Regions from separate parts of the Ureibacillus sp. FSL K6-0165 genome, predicted to be linked through region 2. Evidence: riboswitches for the same ligand, from Rfam matches in the RefSeq annotation. Region 2 holds a riboswitch; each other region holds the start of a gene.
What was found. A riboswitch is a leader RNA that binds a small molecule or an ion and turns the genes downstream of it on or off. The one in region 2 is predicted to bind lysine.
Positions count from the first base shown of each region.

Region 1 (4,293 bases), 1.1 Mb from region 2:
ATCGTAGGTTATGAATATGGTTATAACCTGGAAAATGAGAAAGCATTAACAATTTGGGAAGCACAATTCGGGGACTTCGCAAATATGGCTCAAGTAATGTTTGATAACTTCATTACAGCTGCTCGTTCTAAATGGGGTCTTAAATCTGGATTAGTTCTTTTATTACCAAATGGTATGGAAGGACAGGGTCCAGAACACTCTGCAGCACGCATTGAACGTTACTTGCAATTATGTGCTGAAAATAACTGGATTGTTGCAAACTGTTCAAATGCCGGAAACTACTTCCACTTATTACGTCGACAAGCGAAAATGCTTGGAACTGAAGGAGTGCGTCCATTAGTAGTTGCAACACCAAAATCATTATTGCGTCATCCATTAGCTGCAGCTACATTAGAGCAATTATCTGAAGGAAAATTCGAGGAAGTCATTGAACAACCAGGACTCGGACAAAATCCTAAAAAAGTGGAACGCATTATTTTAGCTTCTGGTAAAGTGACAATTGACTTAGCAGAAGCAATTAAAGACGGTGAAGGATTCGAAAAACTTCACATCCTTCGCATTGAACAATTATATCCATTCCCGATGGAAAAACTTTCTGAAATCATTGCGAGATACCCTAACGCGAAAGAAATTGTTTGGGTACAAGAGGAACCTAGAAACCAAGGTCCTTGGAAATTTGCCTTAGAATACTTATTTGAATTAGCTGAAGGCAAAAAAGTACGTTATGTTGGACGTCCAGAAATGTCTTCTACTTCAGAAGGTGACATGGACTCACATAAAGTTGCTCAAGCTAAAGTAATTAACGACGCTTTAGCAGATTTGTAATCTTGCATAATTTACGTTAAGATTTAACAGTGTTGAGAATTAAAGGAGGATATAAAAAGTGGCTGAAATTAAAGTCCCTGAATTAGCAGAATCGATTACGGAAGGTACAATTGCACAATGGGTGAAAAAAGTTGGAGATCGCGTTGAGAAAGGCGAATTCATTGTTGAATTAGAAACAGATAAAGTAAATGCAGAAATTATTTCTGAAGAAGCAGGAGTATTAACTCAAATTTTAGCTGAAGAAGGCGATACAGTATTAGTTGGCCAAACAATTGCGATCGTTGAGCCTGTTGAAGGTGGAGCTGAACCTACTCCAGCACCTCAAGCAGAACCTGCAAAAGAAGCGGTTAAAGAGGAACAACCACAAGCTCCTCAAGCACAACCAGCACAAGCTGCACCGGTTGTTGAGGAAACATCTAATGAGCGCGTAGTAGCTTCACCAGCTGCACGTAAACTTGCTCGTGAAAAAGGCATTGATTTAGCAGCAATTTCACCAGTAGACCCACAAGGCCGAGTTCGTGTACAAGATGTTGCTGCTCATGCTGCTAAACCAGCACAACCAGTGCAAGCAGCACAACCTGTAGCACCTGCTGTAACTGTAGATGAATCTCGCGTTACAGTTGAAAGAATGAGCCGTCGACGTCAAACAATTGCAAAACGTCTTCTTGAAGTTAAACAAAATACGGCAATGTTAACAACATTCAACGAAATTGACATGACAAATGTAATGGAATTACGTAAACGTAAGCAAGAGCAATTTGTGAATGAGAATGGTATTAAACTTGGATTCATGTCATTCTTCACAAAAGCAGTAGTTGCTGCATTGAAAAAATACCCTTATGTAAATGCACAAATTGTTGGCGATGAAATTCATAAATTTAACATTTATGATATCGGTATTGCGGTATCTACAGAAGAAGGTTTAGTAGTTCCAGTTGTACGTGATGCAGATCGCAAAAACTTCGCTGAAATTGAAAGAGAAATTGCAGAACTTGCTCAAAAAGCACGTGAAAAGAAATTAGCAATTTCTGATTTACAAGGCGGAACATTTACAATTACAAATGGCGGTATCTTTGGTTCATTAGCTTCAACACCGATTATCAATGGTACGCAAGCAGGTATCCTTGGTATGCACTCAATTGTAAACCGTCCAGTAGCTGTAAACGGCCAAGTTGAAATTCGTCCAATGATGTATGTGGCACTTTCATACGATCATCGAATCATTGATGGTAAAGATTCAGTTGGATTCTTAAAAACAGTTAAAGAATTAATCGAAAATCCTGAAGATTTACTTCTAAATTCATAAGAAAATGTATAATATACTCCCCAACTATTTTTGGGGAGTATATTTGGTACTATTAAACTTTTCCTATTTGTTATTGACAAGTAAACACCATTTAGGTTATGCTTCTCTTAACAATTGAATATTCTAGCCTCACTTGGTAGGGTAGAGGCGCGGTATTTATTAGTTTCTCATGGAGCTTGAGCGAGTGAAGAAGTGGGAAAGAAGGAAATATCGCCGAAGTGTAGTTATTTGCTCAGATAACTATGCTGGGGTTACAGTGAATAACTGTAACACTGTCTTACATGTTTATATGTAAGGTGTGCTATTCCAAAGTGGAACTAGAGGTATTAGTCTAACAAATTGATGCGACCTTAAGTTCTTCTTAGGTCGCTTTTTATTTGTGAAGCTAAGCTAAACAGAGACAGGGGGAATTAAGATGAAAAAGAAATTATTGCTACTTTTCATAACCATGATGACGGTTCTCGTTCTTGCAGCATGTGGTTCAGGAAACAAAGAATCAACAGGTGGAGAATCACAAAAAGATTCAGAATCTTCATCCGAGTCAAAAAGTGTATTAAGAGTAGGTATGGAAGCTGCTTATGCACCATTTAACTGGTCTCAAAAAGATGACTCAAATGGAGCAGTTCCTATTGCAGATTCTAAAGAGTTTGCAAACGGTTACGATGTTCAAATCGCAAAACGTATTGCTGAAGGATTAGGGATGGAGCTTCAAATTGTAAAAACTGACTGGGATGGTTTAATTCCATCATTACAATCTGGTGCAATTGATGCAGTTATTGCGGGTATGTCACCTACTCCTGAACGCATGGAAGTAATCGATTTTACAGACAACTATTATACGAGTGATTTCGTAATTGTTGTGAAAAAAGATGGTCCATATGCAAATGCAAAATCGATTCATGATTTTGAAGGGGCTAAAGTAACAGCACAACAAGGTACTACTCACTACAAAGTAATCGATCAAATGACTGGCGTTAATAAACAAGTACCAGCTACAGATTTTGGCCAAATGCGAATCCAATTATCTTCTGGTGCAATTGATGCTTATATTTCAGAACGTCCAGAAGGGATGTCTGCTGAGGCAGCAATTGAAGGATTTACTTACATTGTTCCAGAAGACGGATTTGAGGCTGATGAATCTGATACAGCAATCGCTGTTGGCTTGAAAAAAGGTTCGGACTTAAAAGATAAAATTAACGAAATTTTAGCTGGTATTACGGAAGATGAACGTCATCAAATCATGGAAGAAGCTATTAAAAATCAACCATCACAACAATAGTGTGGTGAAAGGTTGTCTTGAGATTCTCTATAAGACAACCTTTTTCCATTTTCCTTCCCTGTAAAGTTATTTACTGTGCTTAACTTTAATTCTTCTAAGTGCGAACAAAAAAACAATAAGGGGATTTCTTTATGTCTTTCTTAGAAACAGTTTGGAATATTTTTCAGAATAACTGGGATTTGTTTTTGCGAGGAGCATGGATTGCATTAATTCTTGCGATATTAGGTACGATTTTTGGTGCGATTATCGGATTTTTCATCGGGGTTATGCACACGATTCCATTGCAAAAAAAATCCTTTAAAACATATGCATTAAAAACTATTAATTTTATACTAACTTGCTATGTTGAACTATTCCGTGGCACTCCAATGATGGTACAAGCGATGGTTGTGTTCTACGGACTCTATGCCATTGATATTCAATTAAATCGCTTTGTTGCTGGTTTAATTGTTATCAGCTTAAATACAGGTGCTTATATGGCAGAGTATGTGCGAGGTGGAATTGTTTCAATCGATAAAGGACAATACGAGGCCAGTGAAGCGATTGGTATGAATCATTTTCAAACAATGTTCTATATTATCCTTCCTCAAGTAGCTCGAAATATTTTACCAGCGACTGGTAACCAGCTCGTTATGAATATAAAGGACTCTTCTGTACTAAGTGTCATTAGTGTAGTTGAATTATTCTTTACAACGAACTCTGTTGCGGGTAGTACATATCGTTATGCAGAAGCATTCTTAATTGCCTGCGTATTGTACTTCATTATGACATTCACTGTAACTCGTATTCTTCTTTGGTTTGAGAAGAAAATGGATGGACCTGATTCGTACCGAGTGGAGCTTGTGACAGGAAACAAGCCGATAAAGGATGGTGAGTAATGCTA
Region 1 covers NZ_JBBOQS010000001.1:2,266,028-2,270,320, reverse strand. The annotation lists gene NST00_RS11325 (2-oxoglutarate dehydrogenase E1 component) at 1-825, shown strand, start outside; gene odhB (2-oxoglutarate dehydrogenase complex dihydrolipoyllysine-residue succinyltransferase) at 884-2,131, shown strand; lysine riboswitch at 2,266-2,443, shown strand; gene NST00_RS11315 (transporter substrate-binding domain-containing protein) at 2,547-3,410, shown strand; gene NST00_RS11310 (amino acid ABC transporter permease) at 3,542-4,288, shown strand; gene NST00_RS11305 (amino acid ABC transporter ATP-binding protein) at 4,293-4,293, shown strand, end outside.
Region 1: it holds a riboswitch for lysine, as region 2 does, so the genes downstream of both, NST00_RS11315 (transporter substrate-binding domain-containing protein) here and dapA (4-hydroxy-tetrahydrodipicolinate synthase) in region 2, are expected to answer to the same signal.

Region 2 (4,293 bases):
TATATTCAGCTCCAAAAGTTAAAAATAATATAAAAAACAAGGAATGAATGTAGATGAAAGAAAGAAAATTTGAAAGCAAAGTAATTGAATTTTTAATGATTTTGATGTTCAGTTTTGGTATTGTTATCACATTATTCAGTTTGATTTCTATTGAACTAAATGTATATGATATTAAATTGTATTTCATGATTTTCATTACTTTGGTGATATTCTACAAGCCTTTTAGAACTTCAAGTTTTCGTTTTATTTTTTATTTAATTAATCGTACATTGCATTTAATAAAAACCGTTCACACTGACAACGATCTTTTACAGAAAGAACTTATACAATTGAATAATTTGCCAGAAACGGAGTACATCCATCTATTAAAAAAACTTTTTGAAAAACATCGTTACGTAGCACTTATTACAAAGGACATTGAAACTTTCAATGTGGATCTTATTTTATGGAAAGGTACGAGAAAATATATAGTACAGATTATAAAAGGGGCAAATGCAGTTGACATCCGAAAGGTTCAACAAGTTGCTGTCAATATAAAAACATACAGTGCAGATGGCGCAATGATTATTACAAATCAATCTTTTACACCATCTGCCAAAAAGTTTTCTTCCTTAAACCATATACTTTTAATTGATCACGATGAATTAATAAATATGATGCAGGATGAAAATAAAAAGTTCGTTTTCCAAACCGCATTATATTTATCACAACATAAATAATAATAAGAATTCGCTAGCTAAATTGAAAGGAGCTAGCGAATTTTGCATTCATAAAAAATATTTCAATCATCTACTTCTAATGTTCTTTTTTTACTCGATTCATTAAATACTCAACAAACACTTCATCACGTACTAGATAGGCTTCATACATCCTTTTTAAATATTTTTCTGCTTCTTCAAAACTTGCAAAAGTTGTTTCTATTAATTGTTCTGATTTTTCAATCATCCAAACGCCATCTTTTTGTAATATAAAATAATTGTTATCATCGGCATCAGCATACATCGTACCAAAAGAAGATTCCTTTACATTATACCGATTATATTTCGCATCTTGAGGCATTGGATCAAGCTGAAAAGTATTTTGTACAAATATTTGATATGTTTCCTCTGTTAAGTTACAACCCGCTGCCTTTTGATGTCCTCCTCCGCCATACACTGCTGCGATTTCCGAAACATCCACATGGTCATGAATAGTGCGGAAAGAAATTTTTTTACTTCCCATATTCAATATAGCGATATAGTCAAGATGAGGATGTTCTTTACTTAATTCGTTTCCTAATTCTGAATGATAAGATTCCGCATACACAACTCCAGCAAAATACTCATCATTTTTTATTTGCACTACCTCTCTTTTTTTGCGACGAATATATCGTTCTATCCGATCTTCTTCCATATTCAACAGCTTTTTTTCAAATTCATCAAAATCGAAGTGTTCAGAAGAAGTTAGTCTGTCAATCATCGTTTCTTCAAATTCATCGATGGACACTAAGAAAAACAATGAATTTAAGAAATGGGCTTTATGATTATCGTTTTTTTCCCACTCCCAAGTATCATATTGTCTTACGAGCTTCACAAATTCATCAATTGCCTCTGTTGGCTTTAATAACTCGTTTGCAACTAAAAACTGATAAAATAATGAAGTTGCACTTTCTAGCTTCCCTTCCTCATTTTCGACTAATACCGTTCCCCAATCATATTCATTAAAATGCAACGCTGTTTTATGATGATCAATAAGTTGAATATTTTTATATTGTTTAAAATGTGCATTTAATCTTTTTTCATTTTCTTCACTAGGTGATAAATCTGTAATAAATAAAAAAGTATCAGGCAAATCATTTTCTAAAAAGTATTCAATTTCCCGTTCAAGTGAAGCAATTGAATTATATCGGACTTTTACATCTTGTCCAAAGGCAAGTTTCGCTAAAATGCCACATCCAACTCCATCTAAATCATTGTGGGACAGCAATTTATACATTCTATTTCACCTCAGAAAGTAGTATGGATGCTTTTTATAAAAATAACAGCATTATTATTGCAAAGAAGTTAGAATTCCTTTTAAATTTTCAATTTAACAAAATTTTCGATTGAAAATTCAAAATTTTTCTGCATATTGTATAAAATTCAATCATAAATGATATTTAAATACTTAATTGTTATTGCTTTTCCAAATAAAAGGAGCTACAATTATATACAATTATCCATCGACTTATTTCAATATTGCTTTGAAGTAAGGATAGAGGCGCAAAAACCAAGAGTACACAGTTTGAGGATAATGAGGTCCAATGATAATTGTGGAAAGGGGGATTTGCCGAAGTCTCTAGAAACTCATTTTTCTAGGGGCTGGTTCTGCATTGAATAAGTGTAGGACTGTCATATAGGAAACTATATGGAGGGCTATCTTACGCAAAAAATCTTCCTTTTTGCAACAACGAGGCTCTTCGTTGTTGCTTTTTGCGTTTATAAAGAAATTGCCCTTCTCCATTAAAAAACATTGAAAAGGATGTGGAGAAGAATGAATTTCGGAAGAGTATTAACAGCAATGGTAACGCCATTTGACAAAAATGGTGACGTAGATTTTGAGGCTACGGAAATTCTAATTCAACATTTAATTGCAAACGGTACAGACGGATTAGTGGTATGTGGTACAACTGGAGAATCTCCTACTTTAACAGATGAAGAAAAAGTAGAACTGTTTAAATTTACTGTGAAGACTGTAAATGGTAGAGTTCCTGTAATTGCAGGTACGGGCTCTTATAATACGAGAGCTTCCATTGAGCTTACTAAAAAAGCAGAAGATGCCGAGGTGGATGGCATCATGCTTGTAACTCCATACTACAATAAGCCAAACCAAGAAGGAATGTATGAACACTTTAAAGCAATTGCACAAAATACAAAACTGCCAATTATACTCTATAACATTCCTGGCCGTAGTGTCGTCAATTTATCCGTTGATACGGTAGTTCGTCTTGCGAAAATACCGAATATTGTTGCAATTAAAGAGGCAAGTGGAAATTTAGATGCAATGGCACAAATTATCGAAAACACGCCAAATCATTTCTCACTATATAGCGGGGATGATAGCTTAACATTACCAACATTAGCAATTGGTGGTACAGGAGTAATTTCCGTTGCTTCTCATATTATCGGCAATGAAATGCAATCTATGATTAAAAATTTCTTCATTGGAAATATTCAAGAAGCTGCAAAAGAACATCGAAACCTGTTACCAATTATGAAAGCGATGTTCATTGCACCAAATCCTGCTCCTGTTAAGGCAGCATTAAATATGAAAGGCATAACAGTTGGTGGTGTTCGTCTTCCACTAGTGCCATTAAACGAAGAGCAACAAAAAATGCTAGATTATTTATTAAGAAATACACAATTACAATTGATTTCATAAATATTCTCCTGCCATGAAAATGGCAGGTTTTTATTTTGATAAATAATACTTGGTGGAAAAGTAAATAAAATATTCGATAGGAAAATGAATAGTGATATAATAGCATTTGTGAATTTTAGGCATTTAACTAAATTCATAAGTGCTTATTTTTTTATCTTCAATATGTCACAATTCAACTTTGTTGGAGGATATGATTTTGCTCAATTTACTATTAGCCATTTTAATATTTATCATCACGCTCATACTCGTAATTCGCCAACCAAAAAATATCAATATCGGTTGGTCAGCCTGCTGTGGCGCAATAGTTGCATTGATTGTTGGAGTAGTGGATATTAATGACGTCTTTGAAGTTGTAAACATTACTTGGAATGCGACATTATTATTTATTGCGATTATAATCATTTCCTTAATATTGGATCAAATTGGTTTATTTGAATGGTCTGCACTGCACATGGCTCGCATAGCAAAAGGGAACGGTATTAGAATGTTCATTTACGTTACAGTTCTTGGAGCTTTTGTTTCAGCCTTCTTTTCAAATGATGGTGCAGCATTAATTTTGACCCCTATTGTTCTTGCAATGGTTCGAAATTTAAATTTTAATGAGAAAATGATTTTCCCTTTTATTATGGCTAGTGGTTTTATAGCTGACACTACTTCCCTCCCTTTTTTAATAAGTAACTTAGTAAACGTAATCGCAGCAGATTTTTTTGGAATCAGCTTTATGGAATACTCTTTACGAATGATTATTCCTAATTTCTTTTCATTAATAGCAACCATTATCGTTCTATTTTTATACTTCCAGAAATCTATTCCATCAAAGTATGATGTAATGATGCTAAAAAACCCACAGGAAGTCATACGGGATGAAAAGATGTTTAAATTAGCGTGGCCGGT
Region 2 covers NZ_JBBOQS010000001.1:1,168,297-1,172,589, reverse strand. The annotation lists gene NST00_RS05770 (restriction endonuclease) at 54-719, shown strand; gene NST00_RS05765 (DHH family phosphoesterase) at 796-1,974, opposite strand; lysine riboswitch at 2,226-2,404, shown strand; gene dapA (4-hydroxy-tetrahydrodipicolinate synthase) at 2,512-3,399, shown strand; gene NST00_RS05755 (arsenic transporter) at 3,596-4,293, shown strand, end outside.

Region 3 (4,293 bases), 590 kb from region 2:
CTATTTTAACTTTTTTCAAATTCTCTGTTGTTAAAAAAGAAAAATTCTAGAAAGAGGTTCTTATTATATGTCATTGTCGAAAGATTCGTTTCCTTTATTTGGATACGAACTGCTAAGAGATTATTTAGTGCCATCCATTTTAGGAAAGCATGAAAAAGATATTCTATATTGGGCAGGAAAAGATTTAGCTCGCAAATTTCCATGCACCGATATTCCTTTAATCATTTCCTTTTTTAAAGATGCCGGATGGGGTGATCTTACCCTTGAAAAAGAAATGAAAGACGGATTTGTGTTTAGTTTGACGAATGAACCGGAGTTGCTAAAGATTAATGAAAGAAATTTTCGCTTAGAAGCTGGCTTCATTGCCGAACAAATCCAAAACTTTAAAGGTGTTTTGACGGAATGCTATGAAGAGAAAAAAGAAAAACAACTAGAAGTAATTTTTACAGTAAAGATGGATTTAAAAGAAAAAATTGAACGCTAAGGGGCTTTATTCGCCCCTTTTTATACCCATTCCTCAGCAAGATTAAATTCATCATGCAGTGCATTTGCTGCACGAATCATATCATCTTGTGGCACAACGACAGATACTTTAATTTCAGATGTAGAAACCATTTTAACAGGGATATTTTCTTGACATAAGCGTGCGAACATGCGGCCTGCTACCCCTGGATTGGAAACCATGCCCGAACCCACGATTGACACTTTCGCTAAACCAACTTCAAAATCAGCAAATTGAAAACCTAACTCCTCTTTATGTTCTTCAAGCACTTTTACCGCATTTGTTAAATCCTCTTTTACAATTGAAAACGATATTGTCGGTTTTACTTCACTCATCACAGATTGTACAATAATATCTACGTTGACATGATGCTTTGCTAGGGTATTAAACAAGTTGGCAAGGGAAGATTTTTCTAGTAATTCATATCCAACAGTAAAGCGGATAATATCTGATTCATAGGCGACACCACGAACAATTAAATTTCTCTCCATTTCAATCTCTCCCTTAATCAATGTACCTCGAAGATTTTTCGTACTCGAACGAACAACAATTGGTATATCAAATTTTTTTGCTAATTCGACCGCTCTCGGATGAACAATTTTCGAACCTAAATAAGATAATTCTAACATCTCATCATATGTAATATCTTTCAATTTACGAGCCTGTTGAACTACATTAGGATCCCCTGTATATACCCCATCAAGATCCGTATAGATTTCCACACGTTCTGCATCAATGCTTTTTGCAATCGCTACCGCTGTTGCATCAGTCCCTCCAGCTCCGAGAAGGGTGATGTTGCCCTCATCATCAACACCTTGTCCGCCCGCGACTATGATTATTTCGCCTTTTTTAAACCGTTCAATAATGACATTACCATCGACTTGATGTATGCGAGCATTTCCTGCTAATTTTCGTGTTGTTTTCATTCCAAGTTGCCAGCCTGTAAGGGAAACAGCTCTAAATCCTCTTTTTTGAATGGCGATGGAAAGCAAACTGCTAGCAATTTGATTATTGGTAGAATGGATTGCGTCTAACTCTCTTTCGGATGGTGCATCCGATAAAGAGTAAATAATTTTTTCCAAACCCTCATTTACAGGTGGAGAGGATGGAACGACTGCTACTACATTGCGTCCAAACTTCTTCTCTTCGATGAGTCTTTTTGCTATTTCTCCAATGTTTTCAGGTGATGCTAGATTCCATTCATCCAACTTCACTACAATATTAATCATCGCTACACTCCCCTTATTTTCACAAGCCATGAAATGAAGTTTCCGAATCTTATATAATTAAAGAAAAAAGCAACTCTTCACAAAGGATGGTGAAAAGCTGCCTCAATTTTCAGAAAACACTTTATGAGATAGCTCTCCAGAACCATTTAGATTCTGACAATCTTGCATTTCTTCAATGCAAAACCAGCCAGTAAACTGGAACAAGCAAATTTACCGCTTCGGCAATCTCCCCTTTCCCTAACCTTCTTCAGACTTGTTCCTCTCCTCCAGTTAGGTACTCATGAATCTCGCACCTCTATCTATATCTAAACTTATTTACTTTTAAAATTACATTATCATACAGTTATTCCTTTGACAATGTGTCATTATGGAAATACTGATAGATTGTTTCTGCAACCACTTTTGGCATTTTCGCTTCCATTAATTCTTCCACAGAAGCTTGTTTGATTTTTTTCACTGAACCAAAATGACTCAGTAATTGTTTCTTCCGTTTTGGACCGATTCCTTCAATTTCATCAAGGACAGAGCGTAAAGCGTTCGTTTGATGTTGTTGCCGCAAAAATGTAATAGCGAAGCGATGGACTTCATCTTGTATTCGCTGAAGCAAGTAAAAAGCATCACTTGTTTTTTTCAGTGGAATCGACATAGGTGGTTCCCCGTATAATAGTTCAGATGTTCGATGCTTCTCATCTTTTGCAAGTCCTGCAATGGGAATTGATAATCCAAGCTCATCTTCCAACACTTCTCGTGCAACTTCAATTTGCCCTTTACCACCGTCAACAATAATTAGATCAGGAAGTGGCAATTGTTCTTTTAATACACGGGTATAGCGCCTGCGAATCACCTCTTGCATCGCTCCATAGTCGTCATGTTTCGCCGTATTTTTTAATTTATATTTGCGATATTCTTTTTTTGCCGGCTTTCCATTAATAAATACGACCATTGCGCTAACAGGATCTGCTCCATGCATGTGGCTGTTATCAAAGGCTTCAATTCTATAAGGCGTTTCAATATTTAGAGCCTCACCTAATTGTTGACAAGCGCCAATTGTCCTCTCTTCCTGGCGTTCAATTAATTGGAATTTTTCTTCGATTGCAAGCATTGCATTTTTCTTTGCTAAATCCACCAGTTCTTTTTTTGTGCCACGTTTTGGCACCAATACTCTTATATTTAATAATTTTTCTAAAATGCTTTTATCAATTGTTTCTGGAATCAATATTTCTTTTGGCTTTAAATGTTCTGTATCATAGAAACGCCCTACAAAAGTTAAAAATTCCTCTTCCGGATCACGGTAAATAGGAAATACAGAAACATCTCTTTCAATTAATTTTCCTTGTCGAACGAAAAAGACTTGAACACACATCCACCCTTTTTCAACTGCATATCCAAATACGTCCCGGTTCGTTTGGTCTCCTGAAACGATTTTTTGCTTTTCCATAACCGTTTCGATATATTGAATTTGATCTCGATATTCCTTTGCTCTTTCAAATTCAAGCTTTTCCGCAGCCTCCATCATTTTTTTCTCTAATTCTTTTTTTACTTGTTCATGGCCGCCATTTAAGAATTTTATGATTTCATTTGTCATTTCTTCAAAAATTTTCGGATCTATATCTTTAACACATGGAGCTAAACATTGCCCCAAATGATAATACAAACAAACTCGATCTGGCAGTCGGTTGCATTTTCTTAATGGATAGATGCGGTTGAGGAGCTTCTTTGTTTCATTCGCGGCAGATACATTCGGATAAGGTCCAAAATATTTAGCTTTGTCTTTTTTCACTTTTCTTGTCGTAATAATTCTTGGATAAATTTCATTGGTAATTTTAATATAAGGATAACTCTTGTCATCCTTTAACATTACGTTATATTTTGGATCATATTGTTTGATTAAATTGAGCTCCAAAATTAAAGCCTCTAAATCACTTGAAGTAACAATATATTCAAAATCTTCTATTTCACTAACTAGCAGTTGAGTTTTACCATCATGGGAACCAGTAAAATAGGATCGAACTCTATTTTTTAAGACTTTTGCCTTTCCGACGTAAATAACCGTTCCTTGTCGGTCTTTCATTAAGTAGCATCCAGGCAAATCTGGTAACAGCGCCAATTTATTTTGAATTGTTTCATTCATGGAGTATCACCTTACATTTAATCAACCTACTTTAACTCTATTATACGAATATCTTAAAGCAAAAATCGATAAGTTTTCTTTTAAATCAATAATCATATCCAAAATAAAAAATCGAGCACAAACAAATTCTTTGTGCTCGGTTGAATATTATTTATTGTTGTTGATGAATTCAACTAATGCTTCTTTTGGTTGGAAGCCAACAGTTTTTGCAATTAATTGGCCATCTTTAAATAAAAGCAAAGATGGAATCGACATAATTTGATATTCAGCAGCTGTTGCTGGATTGTTATCAACATCAACTTTTACAATTTTCACTTCTGAACCCATTTCGGCATCGAGTTCTTCTAATACAGGTGCAATCATTTTACAAGGTCCACACCAAGCTGCCCAGAAATCTACTAATACTAAACCAGAAGAGATTTCTTGTGAAA
Region 3 covers NZ_JBBOQS010000001.1:1,759,171-1,763,463, reverse strand. The annotation lists gene NST00_RS08795 (YslB family protein) at 68-484, shown strand; gene NST00_RS08790 (aspartate kinase) at 505-1,731, opposite strand; lysine riboswitch at 1,853-2,037, opposite strand; gene uvrC (excinuclease ABC subunit UvrC) at 2,075-3,862, opposite strand; gene trxA (thioredoxin) at 4,010-4,293, opposite strand, start outside.
Region 3: it holds a riboswitch for lysine, as region 2 does, so the genes downstream of both, NST00_RS08790 (aspartate kinase) here and dapA (4-hydroxy-tetrahydrodipicolinate synthase) in region 2, are expected to answer to the same signal.